4 regions of the Priestia veravalensis genome follow, and region 2 is predicted to be linked to each of the others. Evidence: riboswitches for the same ligand, from Rfam matches in the RefSeq annotation. Region 2 holds a riboswitch; each other region holds the start of a gene.
The links. Region 2 has a riboswitch for cobalamin ahead of AS180_RS02940 (cobyric acid synthase). Riboswitches for the same ligand answer to the same signal wherever they lie in the genome.
Positions count from the first base shown of each region.

Region 1: another riboswitch for cobalamin. It lies ahead of AS180_RS17065 (ABC transporter substrate-binding protein); the one in region 2 lies ahead of AS180_RS02940 (cobyric acid synthase).
Region 3: another riboswitch for cobalamin. It lies ahead of AS180_RS08660 (hypothetical protein); the one in region 2 lies ahead of AS180_RS02940 (cobyric acid synthase).
Region 4: another riboswitch for cobalamin. It lies ahead of AS180_RS14020 (ribonucleoside-diphosphate reductase subunit alpha); the one in region 2 lies ahead of AS180_RS02940 (cobyric acid synthase).

Region 1 covers NZ_KQ758684.1:14,310-17,481, reverse strand. The annotation lists gene AS180_RS17075 (thioredoxin family protein) at 1-113, shown strand, start outside; partial or broken gene AS180_RS17070 (DinB family protein) at 304-768, shown strand; cobalamin riboswitch at 971-1,152, shown strand; gene AS180_RS17065 (ABC transporter substrate-binding protein) at 1,315-2,256, shown strand; gene AS180_RS17060 (adenosylcobinamide amidohydrolase) at 2,342-2,947, shown strand; gene cbiB (adenosylcobinamide-phosphate synthase CbiB) at 2,953-3,172, shown strand, end outside.
Region 2 covers NZ_KQ758629.1:30,856-34,027, forward strand. The annotation lists gene AS180_RS02940 (cobyric acid synthase) at 8-1,498, opposite strand; cobalamin riboswitch at 1,606-1,790, opposite strand; gene panF (sodium/pantothenate symporter) at 1,789-3,172, opposite strand, start outside.
Region 3 covers NZ_KQ758641.1:57,587-60,758, reverse strand. The annotation lists gene AS180_RS08675 (DEAD/DEAH box helicase) at 1-151, shown strand, start outside; gene AS180_RS08670 ((deoxy)nucleoside triphosphate pyrophosphohydrolase) at 171-566, opposite strand; gene AS180_RS08665 (DUF3923 family protein) at 649-870, opposite strand; cobalamin riboswitch at 1,123-1,321, shown strand; gene AS180_RS08660 (hypothetical protein) at 1,486-1,719, shown strand; gene mmgD (citrate synthase) at 1,709-2,818, shown strand; gene AS180_RS08650 (bifunctional 2-methylcitrate dehydratase/aconitate hydratase) at 2,914-3,172, shown strand, end outside.
Region 4 covers NZ_KQ758663.1:16,578-19,749, forward strand. The annotation lists gene AS180_RS14020 (ribonucleoside-diphosphate reductase subunit alpha) at 1-1,925, opposite strand, end outside; cobalamin riboswitch at 2,109-2,294, opposite strand; gene menC (o-succinylbenzoate synthase) at 2,707-3,172, opposite strand, start outside.

The DNA of each region.
Region 1 (3,172 bases), on a different contig from region 2:
TAATGGGAATTCCGTCTCTTCTTGTTTATAAAAATGGTGAGAAAATTGCACATCTTCATAGTGCAAATGCAAAAACACCTGAAGCAGTGCGTGAGTTTTTAAGTTCAATCTAAGTTGATTAGCTACTTGTTTACATAAGCAAGTAGCTTTTTTGTATAGAGTTTTGCTAAACGTCCCGCTCTTATTTTTTAAGAGTCTTTCTTGTCTTTAAACACTTTATTAGATAAAAACAAGCTTGTAGAACACGAACGTACGTTTTATAATTTAAATGTGGGAATACATGGTAATATGGAGGGGTTTTGAATGTACATAACAGGAGAAGATTTTATTAAAGAGTGGAACCGCGAAGCCATGCTAACTCAAAAAGTTTATACAGAAGGTCGTACTCTAGGAAGAATTGTGTGGCACTTTACAACAAATATTCCAGACTATTTGGCTCATTTTGGGTTGGAGATAGATTAGCTAGCAAATGCTGAACATGTACCCTCTTCCGCTAAAGAGATTGCTGGAGTTTTCAATAGAATTAGCTTACAAGCAGCGAAAGCTATTAACCAGCAGTGGATAGATGAAGCGTTAAAAGAAGTTCAAACAGCCTTTGGTCGACAAGAGACGAATGCTCAAATTTTAATGGGATTAATCAAACATATTATTCATCACCGTGGACAAGTTACGGTACTTATGCGTCAAGCTGGAATTGAACCTTTTGGTGTATACGGTCCCACCAAAGAAGGATGGGTTGGTGTAGGCGTGGAAAACCCTCCTGTTTAAAAGTAATTAGGCTATAAAAAAAGAGTCTTTTCACAGACTCCAAAGACTTACCCCTAAATTTTCAGCCTATCATAATGATACAATAGCAAAAATGTTTATATCTTACTATTACTTTGCTAGAACTTCTGACCTAAAATGTATGAAAGTTATGTCGATTTTCTATTTCCATTTTGAATGGAGTGCGTTATACTAAGACAGGTGAATAATCGTGAAGCAATAAGGTCTCAATTTTAACATTGAGTGAAAAGGGAAGTTTGGTGCAAGTCCAACGCGGTCCCGCCACTGTAAACGTTAGATGTCTAAAGATGCCACTGTTTGAAAAGTGGGAAGGCTTAGTACATCATATACGTAAGTCAGGAGACCTGCCTTATTGTCAACTGTGAAACCTTCGAGGAGAGGGGAAGCAGGGTATTTGACGTACATAAACAATGCGAAAGTCATTCGCATCATTTAACGTTACCTGCTTTACTTTCGATTGAAAGTAAAGTTTTTTTATGTGTGCTGAGCGACTTCATAACCGATACATAATTAGGAGGGGTTACCAAAATGAAAAAGTGGTTATTATCTGTTATTGTTGCGATGTTCCTTGTTGTTCTTGCAGCGTGTGGGGCAACTGATGAAGGAAGCAAACAAACAGAGCAAACAAAGCAATCAAAAGAGCAAGCTGTTACGGTTAAAGATGCAAGAGGAGAAGAAGTAACGGTTGAACAAGCACCCAAGAAAATTGTTTCTCTTATGCCAAGTAACACGGAAATCCTCTATGAGTTAGGTCTTGAAAAAGAATTAATCGGAGTAACAAGCAACGATGATTATCCTGCAAGCGTGAAAGAAAAAGAGCAGGTAGGAGATATGAATATCAACGCAGAAAAAGTTATTGCATTAAATCCAGACCTTGTGTTAGCTCATGGTTCAAGCATAGGAATGTCGGATGAAGTTTTTAAGCAAATTGAAAGTGCTGGTATTCCATTATTTGTTGTAAATGATGCAACTGATTTCAATACTGTGTATGAAACGATTGGGAACATCGGAAAACTAACGAACAAAACAGATGAAGCAAATAAAACAGTAAAAGAAATGAAAGCTGCTGTTTCAGAAATTGAAGAAAAAGCGAAAGAAATTAAAGACGAAGATCGTAAGAAAGTATGGGTAGAGGTTTCACCTGCGCCTGAGATTTATACAACTGGTAAAGGTACGTTTATGGATGAAATGATTAAAATAATCGGAGCAGAAAACGTAGCTGGAAATGAAGAGGGATGGGTAAAACTTTCGGAAGAGAAAGTGGTTGAGCTAAATCCAGATACAATCGTTACAACATATGATGGTGACGCCAACGAAATCAAAAATCGTCCAGCATGGAGCGATATTACAGCTGTAAAAGAAAATCAAATCGTAAACGTTGATTCTAATAAAACAAATCGACCTGGACCACGAATTGTAGAAGGGTTAGAAGAGTTCGCGAAAGCCGTATATCCTGAGGTGTATAATTAATCGAGAAAAGGACCATATTCCAATTCAAAAAGGAATTGGTCCTTTTTTATCGTTACGTCTTGAGCAGGATGATGAATTATTAACGATGAAAACAAGTATACCGTTTAAAGCGTACAGTTCAGGCGTACTAGGAGATGGTATGCTTGAGACTAACGTTTTTTATAATCGTTTTGTACACAAATACTACCGTGCTGATTCACCTGCTGAAGAATATAGAGCATTTTTAAAAGAAAAAGGCTTCGTTTATGATAAAGTAGTAGGGTTGATGACGGCTGTTTATTTACGGAACAAATCGGTTTATACATATTGTAAAGATGGTCTTACAGTCTCATCTATTATTACTGCCGGAGTTGGTAATGCCGTTGATTTGACGTCTGATGATATTACTCCATTTTCTTCAGGGCCTGGAACGATTAATATGTTCATATTTATTGACGGGAAATTAACGGATGCTGCGTTTTTACAGCTGTTTATCGCAGCAACGGAAGTGAAAACGCGAATGCTTTACGAGCTGGGAGTGCAAGATTCGAACACAGAGACGCTTGCGACAGGAACATCTACTGATAGCATTTGTATTGCCGCAAGCCAAACCGGTAGCATGTATGAGTACGGTGGGTCCATGACGGCTCTGGGACAAGCGGTAGGAAAGCTCGTTAAGCTAAGTTTACTTGAAACCATTCAAAAAAGGTGATGTGTATGGACTTTCAACAATTAATTGTAGCGCATTTGCTAGCTATCTCAATGGCGCTTGTATTAGATGCCATTATCGGAGATCCTGTAAATTGGCCACATCCCGTCAGGTGGTTTGGACGCTGGATTTCTTTCATTGATAAGCGTTTAAACCAAGGTAAGTTTCAACGAATGAACGGTCTGTTCCTTGTATTAAGCATGGTAGTATGGTGTTTTGTACTACCTC
Region 2 (3,172 bases):
TAGTGAATTACTTTTTATATTCACTCATGATTTCATAAATTTGTTTCATATCAATTGCTTTTCGTACATGTGCAGCCAGCTTTTGAAAAGACTCTTCCTTTCGCGCCCTACTATTAAACGTTTTCTTAATCGGCACTAATCCTTTTTGCTGTCGAATATCGTTTAAATATGCACGTCGAAAGCCATCATTATGAAAAACATCATGTATGTATGTACCAATGACGCGACCAAAAACTGCTCCTTCTTTTATACCATTTAGCTCAGCAAAATGTACAGTTGGCTTGGTAGACGTTGTTTCGCCCATATGAATTTCGTAACCTTCAATTTGATAGGACTCATCGTGTAAAATAGCCCTTCCCGTTACCCGTTCTGTTCGCTTATTTGTTTTCATTACAGTTTCAATAGGTAAAAGACCTAGCCCTTTAACAGATTTTTGGGTTGATTCCACTTCATTTGGGTCACTTATCACTTCACCTAAAATTTGATACCCACCGCAGATTCCAGCAATATCCACCTTATTCTTCTTTGTCAAAATAGCTTCTGCTAAGCCCGTTTCATACAAGTACTTTGCGTCTTCTAACGTATTCTTGCTCCCAGGTAAAATGATTAAATCAGGCGTTCCAAGCTGAGAAGGTTTTGTCACAAGCCTTACGTGGCAATCATCTTCAAAACGAATAGGATCTAGATCTGTAAAGTTCGACATGCGAGGATAAGAAATAACGGCAACATCAAGTTCTTTAGCTGGATTTGGAAGAGTAGGGTACGTAGTTAAAGCAAGTGAATCTTCTGCATCAATCTCCACATCATCCAGATAAGGAACGACGCCTAGAACAGGAAGTCCCGTATACTCTTCAAACCAATCAAGCCCTGGTTGCAACAGCGACAAGTCACCTCGAAATTTATTAATAATCACACCTACCACTTTTGACTTATGCTCTTTTGGAAGCAGCTGAATTGTTCCTACTAAGCTAGCAAAAACGCCTCCCTTATCGATATCTCCTACTAAAATAACGGGAGACTGTGCAATATCAGCCACTCGCATATTCACAAGTTCACGGTCGTTTAAGTTAATTTCAGCAGGTCTCCCTGCTCCTTCAATGACAATATGCTCGTACTCAGAAGCAAGCTCTTCATACGCTTTGGTGATAATCTCACGTCCGGTTTCAAAGAAATCTTTCCTATACTCGTACGCATACATATTTTGCAAAGGAACACCATGAACGACGACCTGCGCCTCATACTCTCTTGTCGGTTTGATTAAAACCGGATTCATATTGGTCGTTGCTTCCACTCCAGCAGCTTCAGCTTGAATTCCTTGAGCACGTCCAATCTCTTTTCCATCCTTTGTAATATAAGAGTTAAGTGCCATATTTTGTGATTTAAACGGCGCTGTTTTGAAACCATCTTCTGCAAAAATTCGGCAAAAAGCAGTTGTAAGTAAACTTTTTCCAGCGTCCGAGTGCGTTCCTTGAATCATAAGAGGAATTGCTTTTTTCATCTGTATCACGCCTTTCATAGCAAAAAGCCTTGGCTAAAAACCAAGGCTTCATGACAACATCTTCATTCTTTTGATGTGCACGTCACCTATTTTCCCCGCCGAAAAATAAGAGTTAATGTTTAAAAGCAGGTCTCCTGGCTTGTGCTTCACTTTACTTCTGCACCTTCCTAGCTCATTGCTAGCAGTTTGTTGCAGGTTCATCCACACTTACAGTAGCGGGGGCTGCATCGGATTTCCACCGATTTCCCTATTATCCTTAAACGCATAAGGCACTTTTAAAACATAATCGTTTATAAATATTTTTTACGAAGCTGTTCTTGTAGGTTCTTTGTTTTTGATTGTGTCATTATACTTGCAGTTACAAAAACCAATAAAGACAGAACAACGGGAAGCACAACCGTATGCATGCCAAATGGGTTAGGAGCGTATGTGTGAATTAAAATATACACTAAAAGCCCCGTCACCATTCCCGAAATTGCTCCATATTTATTTCCTTTTGTCCAATATAATCCTAACACAATTGGCCAAATAAATACTGCTTCAAGTCCACCAAATGAAAATAAGTTAAACCAAATGAGTAAATCAGGTGGGTTAATAGCAAACAAAAATACTAAAATTCCAATAATCATTGTTGTTAAGAAGCTCCATCTTTTCACCTGCTGCTCTTTTGCTTTCGGATTAACGTAGTTTAAATACAAATCTTTTACAATAGCAGAGCTAATGATTAATAAAATAGAGTCTACCGTCGACATAATGGCTGCCATCGGCGCAGCAAGTACAACTCCTGCTAACCAAGGTGGTAATACTTCAAGAGTTAACGTCGGCATCACAGTGTCTCCCACTTCAATTCCTGGAATTACAGCACGAGCAAACACACCAATAAGATGCATCCCTAACATAATCACACCAACTACTACCGTACCGATAAGCATGGCTTGATGCATCGCTTTCGAGTTTTTATAAGACATCGCTCGAACGGCCACCTGTGGCAGTCCCACAACTCCTACTCCAACTAAAATCCAAAACGATGACACATAAAGCGGTGTTAATGAACGATCTGCTCCGTACGGGCTCACAAGATTTGGATTTTCATTCACTAAGTCTTTCATGATTGCTTCGACACCGCCGCCAGCATAAATAGTAGCGATTAGTAAAATAATCGTCCCTACAAGCATTACAATTCCCTGCAGGGCATCGGTTAGTACGACAGCACGAAACCCACCAATTGATACATAAACAAGTACGGTGACTGCAAAGATGACAAGCGCACTTTTGTATGAAATGCCTACAAAACCTTCAATTAATCTAGCTCCTCCAACCCACTGAGCAGCTAAAGAAGCAAATAGAAAAAGGACAATGCTTACAGCAGAAACAATCACAACAATATTGCTTTCATATCGCTTTTTCAAAAAATCAACAAGCGTAACGGCATTCATCTTTCGCGAAACAATGGCGAATTTTTTGCCAAGAGTTGTGAGAACAAAGTAACCTGTTACAACTTGAATCACGGACAATAGTACCCAAGCAAGTCCGGTTTGATATGCTGTACCAGGACCACCAATAAAGCTGCTCGCACTTCCGTACGTCGCGACCATCGTCATGGCAAGAACAAACCCTCCAAGCTCTCTGCTTCCTAGAAAATAATCATTAATAAATGAACTTGCCGTGCTTGTT
Region 3 (3,172 bases), on a different contig from region 2:
TCGTGAGATGGATGGTAAGACTGAACCGTTTATTTATATCGGTAAAGGAAATACGGTTGAGTACCACGGGGAAAAGCCGATTACGGTAATCTTAGAATTAGAAAATGAAATTCCAGCGTTTCTGTATACGGAGTTTACGGAAAGAGTATAGCCTTCTCATCGCGAGAAGGCTATTTCTTTTCTACTAATAGTTCAACCGCCGGAACGTCCGCCGGTGCCCAGACAAGTGAATCTAGATTTTCTTTGTTTAACCAAACAAGCTTGGCATGCTCAGTGGGCTGCGGTGTACCTTCAACAATTTCAGCTTTAATCGCAATGAGCTCAATAATAAACGTATCGTATTCATGGGTGTGTTCGTTATGTAGCTCCGTTGCTTTGATTTTACAGTGAAGCTCTTCTTCGATTTCTCTCACAATCGCAGAGTAAATATCTTCGCCTTCTTCTACTTTCCCACCAGGAAATTCCCACATGTTCGGTAGAGACATGTCGTTTGAACGGAGAGCACAGAGGACTTCGTTTTGATCATTTTCAATAACGGCGGCAACGACCTTTATTTTTTTCTTCACGGTTCATTCTCCTTACAGCTGTTTTGTTTCATCATAACATAGGAGAGTGGGAGATTATAAGATCGGAATTGAGAGGTGGGTTTCATTTACTCGTTCTTACATTAACAACAAGCCATACACTTTGAATCACAAGCGGAATGACAAAGGCAAGCACTAACACAACAAAGGATATAAGCTTGACCTCAGGGGTTTGAATGGCACCCGCTCCGTCCACTTTTCGCGTCCATACCATAATAGTGCCTAAAACAAATAGCATGGCCCAAAAACAGTTCGTAATCCACCAGGAGATCCATCGTTTTTTCATGAAATCGCTCCTTTCATCTTTGGCATAAAGCAAATTTACTTTTAAGTTTTTCCTTTATTATACAGGAATTGTTATCCAATAATTAACAAAAAACAGTTTTTCTATATTTTATTTATGATTTTGCTAGAGAGGTTATAAATGGATTTATAAGATAAGTGCTTTGAAAAATGAAGTGTTGTACAGTGTTAGCTAAGTGAAATGAAAATAAAAATTGTAAAAATTTATAAAATTTGATATGTTTAAAGTGAAAATAATATCGATGTAGAAACAGGTGTAGGTGAAAGGTGTCTTTCATCTGCTTAAAAGGGAAGTTCGGTTGGAATCCGACGCTGTCCCGCAACTGTATTTGGGAGCGATTCGAAAAAGCCACTGTTTTCATGGAAATGAAGATGGGAAGGTTCGAAGAGCGATGATCATAAGCCAGGAGACCTGCCTGTTTTAGCATGCATCAATACCTACGCGGATAGGGGGTGTTAAGTGCGAAGTGACAAACATGTTTTAAAAATGATTTAAAAACATGTTTATTTGAGTATTGTCTCGCGGCTTAACAACTTCTTTGGGAAGTTGTTTTTTTATTGCTTTTTTAGCGGGTACGCGTGATGGAGGTGAGCAGCTGTGGACGGATCAGTTGAGTATTTTGTGAATTACTTCAAAGCGAGCATTATGAATAACGTAGTGGCAGAGAACCCTTGTACACTTTCAGACTATTATCAGGAGTTAAGAGATTTTGTGGTAGACAAGAGGGGGGATGCTGAAAAGAAGGCTCTTTTTTTACACAATATTGAAAAGGCTTACAAAACAGTAGGTGAAGAGATATTTGGAATGGAGGAAAAGAGAGATGGAGACTGAAGCGAGGTTTTTTCCGGGGCTTGAAGGCGTTGTGGCTGCTGAAACAAAGATTTCATTTCTTGATACCCAACAGGGGAAAATTATTATTCAAGGGTATGACCTGATTGAGCTATCAAAATCAAAGAGCTACCTCGATATGATCTACCTTTTACTAGAAGAAAGGCTGCCGAATATTAACGAGAAGGAACTAGTTGAAGAAATGTTAAAAGGGGAGTACGAGATTCCAGATGAACTGTTGGATGTCTTTTGCTTACTCCCTAATGGCACGCATCCAATGGATGGCTTGCGAACAGGAATTTCATTTCTTTCAGGCTTTGATAAAAGGCTTGATAATCGTTCTCTATCGGCAAATAAAAGCCGTGCTTACAAGCTGTTAGGCAAAGTGCCTGCGATTGTGGCGAACAGCTATCGTTTAATCGAAAAGAAAGAGCCGATTCGTCCGCTTAAAGAGTTATCGTATAGCGCAAATTTCTTTTACATGATTACGGGGAAGAAGCCATCATCTCTGGAAGAGCAAATCTTTGATCGTTCACTTGTTTTATATAGTGAGCATGAGATGCCAAACTCAACGTTTACAGCGAGAGTCATTTCTTCTACTCAGTCTGATTTATACGGTGCATTGACAGGAGCGGTTGCTTCTTTAAAAGGAAACCTGCATGGAGGAGCTAACGAAGCGGTAATGGAACTGCTTTTAGAAGCTGGTACTGTAGATAAATTTGAAGAGCTGCTGATCGCTAAGCTTTATAAAAAAGAGCGTATCATGGGATTTGGCCATCGCGTGTATATGAACAAAATTGATCCGCGGGCTTTAATGATGAAAGAGTCGCTCAAACAGCTATGCGACCTGCAAGGAGATAATCGTCTTTATCGCATGTGCGAAGCGGGCGAAGAGCTTATGAAGCGTGAAAAAGGTCTTTATCCGAACTTGGATTACTACGCAGCACCTGTCTATTGGATGCTTGGTATTCCTATTTCACTTTATACACCGATCTTTTTCAGTGCTAGAACGGTAGGGTTATGTGCGCATGTTATTGAGCAACATGAACATAATCGACTTTTTAGACCGCGCGTACATTATGTAGGCGAGCGCCGCTTTTAACAATTTGGGGTTGTTCACGGCCACTCACCGAATGGATATTTTGGCGAATACCCATTTCTATCATAAATAAATTTGAGGAGAAAGGAAAGATGCACATGTTGAAAACGAATGAGCAAGTCAAAACGGATGTTTTATTAGAGGAAATCGCAGATTACGTTCTTCATAAAGAGATTAAGAGTTTAGAAGCGTTCCAAACCGCTCGTTATGTCCTGCTTGATACGATTGGATGCGGGATGCTGGCGCTTAGTTATCCAGAGTGCACAAAGCTCCTCGGCCCCATTGTTCCAGGAACAGTTGTACCAAATGGCAGTCGGGTGCCGGGAACGTCATTTGAGTTAGATCCAATTCGAGCTG
Region 4 (3,172 bases), on a different contig from region 2:
GGAATTTTATAGTTTTTCTTCTCTTCTGAATAGAACTTACGGAAAATCGGATCAATACTAGCCGTAGACCCAGCAATGATGGAAGTAGATGAATTCGGCGCAACGGCCATTAAATATCCGTTTCGAATTCCCTTTTCTTTCACAAGCGCCTGTAGCTCATTCCACTGATTACTTTCGTAACCGCGTGCTGCAAAATAAGCTCCTGTTTCCCAATCGGACCCTTCAAATAGAGGGTATGCTCCTTTTTCTTCTGCAAGCTCCATGCTTGATTGAATCGTTAGGTAAGCAATTTTTTCATATAACTCATCGCAATACTGAACAGCTTCTTCTGTTTCCCAAGCGATCTTTTGTAGAGCTAATAAATGGTTCCAACCAAACGTACCTAAACCGATAGCACGATAGCGTTGGTTTGTTAGTTTTGCCTGTAGAACTGGAAGGTTATTCAGTTCAATTACGTTATCTAGCATACGAACTTGAATGGGCACAAGGCGTTCAAGTACATCTTCCGTTACTGCACGTGCTAAGTTGATAGACGATAGATTGCAAACGACAAAGTCACCTGGTTGCTTTGTAATGACGATTTTTCCATCTTCTGTGATTTCTTCAACCACAGTTGTCATGCTTTGATTTTGCGTAATTTCTGTACATAAGTTACTGCAATAAATCATGCCCTCATGACGGTTTTGGTTAGCACGGTTCACTGTATCACGGTAGAACATATATGGTGTTCCTGTTTCTAATTGTGAAATCATAATTCGTTTAAAAATTTCAATCGCAGGCACTTTTTCTCTTGATAGGGATTCATTTTCAATACATTCACGATAACGATTTCTAAAGGAGCCGCTGCCTTCCTCTTCATCATAGAAATCTTCTAGCGAGTAACCCATTACCGTACGAACTTCATGAGGATCAAACAAGTACCAGTCTTCACGTTTTTCAACAGCTTCCATGAATAAATCCGGCAAGCAAACGCCAGTAAATAAGTCATGCGTACGCTGACGCTCGTCTCCATTGTTTAAACGTGCATCTAAGAAAGAAAAAATATCCTTATGCCATACGTCTAGATATACAGCAATTGCCCCTTGACGTTGACCCAGTTGATCAACACTAACTGCTGTGTTATTAAGCTGTTTCATCCAAGGAATTGTTCCTGATGATACGCCCTTAAACCCTTTTATATCGCTACCTCGGCTACGGATATGACCTAGATATACGCCAATTCCACCACCGTTTTTACTTAGCGTAGCTAAGTCCGTATTGCTATCATAGATACCTCGTAAACTATCATCAACCGTATCAATAAAGCAGCTTGATAGCTGTCCATAGCTTTTTCCTGCGTTCGCTAATGTCGGCGTTGCCACTGTCATGTAAAGGTTTGAAAGTGCCCAATATGACTCTTTTACCAGCGCTAAACGCTCTTCTTTCTTTTCATTTGCCATGAGTGTCATAGCAATAATTAAAAAGCGTTCCTGCGGTAGCTCGTATACACGCTTATCATGTGATGTTGCTAAATAGCGATCAGCTAATGTTAACAGGCCAATATACGTAAATAGGCTATCTTTTGTATAATCAATGGCTAAGCCTAGCTCATTAATCTCTTCCACAGAGTATGTATCCAAAAGCTGTGTACTATAAATCCCCATATCTGTAAGCTCTGTAATAAGCTTATAAAATGAGCCGTACCTTTCAGCTTGATTGTATTTTCTATTGGCGGCAGCTTTGCGATATAGCTCTTGTAAATAGATATGAGCTGCTACATATGTCCAATCTGGCTCATCCATTGAAATTCGCTCAAGTGCTGCTAAAATAAAAACATTTGCTATTTTTTCGTCCGTCATATTCTCTTTCGCAGCAACTGTTTCTACTACCTTTTCCTCATACCATGAAAAATCAAGTTGTGGAAATTTTTCACCAAGTAGTTTCATATCATAATTTACTTTTTCAAGTTTATTTAAATCTGTTGTATTAATCATAAAAATAAGTTCCTCCTTTTTCTCCAGCATAAAAAAATCGCTCACCTGACGCAGTGAGCGAATAGAACGAAGATAAAAGAAGACAAAAATGTCTTTTCTCAATCCTCGCTCTATCCTCTCACCTCCCGAAGAAGATAAAACGTCATAAAAAAGGCAGGTCTCCTGACTTATGCTTCGCTTTACTCTAAGGCCTTCCCATGATCGTTACTCACAGTGGCTATTCCTTATTTCATCAGCATTCACAGTTGCGGGGACAGTTTTGGATTTACACCAAATTCCCTTTTAAGTCTTTTTTCAGACACCTTTTCTACTGGAAAACACAAAATATAGTATATGAAGTTTTAATAAAAAACAAGATGTTGTGTTATAAACACATTATAAGGGACAACTTACAGAACTACAATATCTTTTTCAAAATAAATTCCCGCACATTTACCCCACCTTACTTAATATACTGATTTACGCCTTTGTTAAGTAAGGTTTCCTAAACATATGTAAAAAAAGAAATTTCTAAAAGTTTTGTTAGGTATTAGCAACTAGCTACTACAAACAGTCTTATTTTTCATCAAACTATTCCATCATAACATGTTTTCTCGGATTGGTTGTACTATTTGATTTATGAAATTTAATCAAACTTTTTTCACATGACTAGACAGCTGCTATATAAATAAAAAGAAAATTTTTTTAAAAACCGAACTCACAATAAAAAATCCACTTTTAAAGTGGATTTACATTATGCATATGTTTTTTGATATGTGGAAACTTTATTTAAAAATATCCTATCCACCCGATAGCCAATGCCTGGTTCTTTTGGCACATGAATTAACCCATCATCCACTTCTACTTCTGGAAGAATGACATCTTTGTTCCAATAGCGTGAAGAAGCTGAAATGTCTCCAGGTATCGTGAAATTCTCTAATGAAGCTAATGCAATATTATGAGCTCTTGATATACCCGATTCCAGCATTCCCCCTACCCATAGTCGAACATTACTTTTCTGGCACAAGTCATGAATTCGTTTTGCTTCTGTTAAGCCGCCTACCCGTCCAACTTTTACATTAATAACTTGACAGCTCCCTAACTCAATTGCTTTTCTAGCATCATCATAAGACACAATGCTTTCATCTAAGCAAACGGGCGTGCGTAGCTGCTGTTGTAAATGACGGTGATCGATAATATCACTAGAATCTAATGGCTGT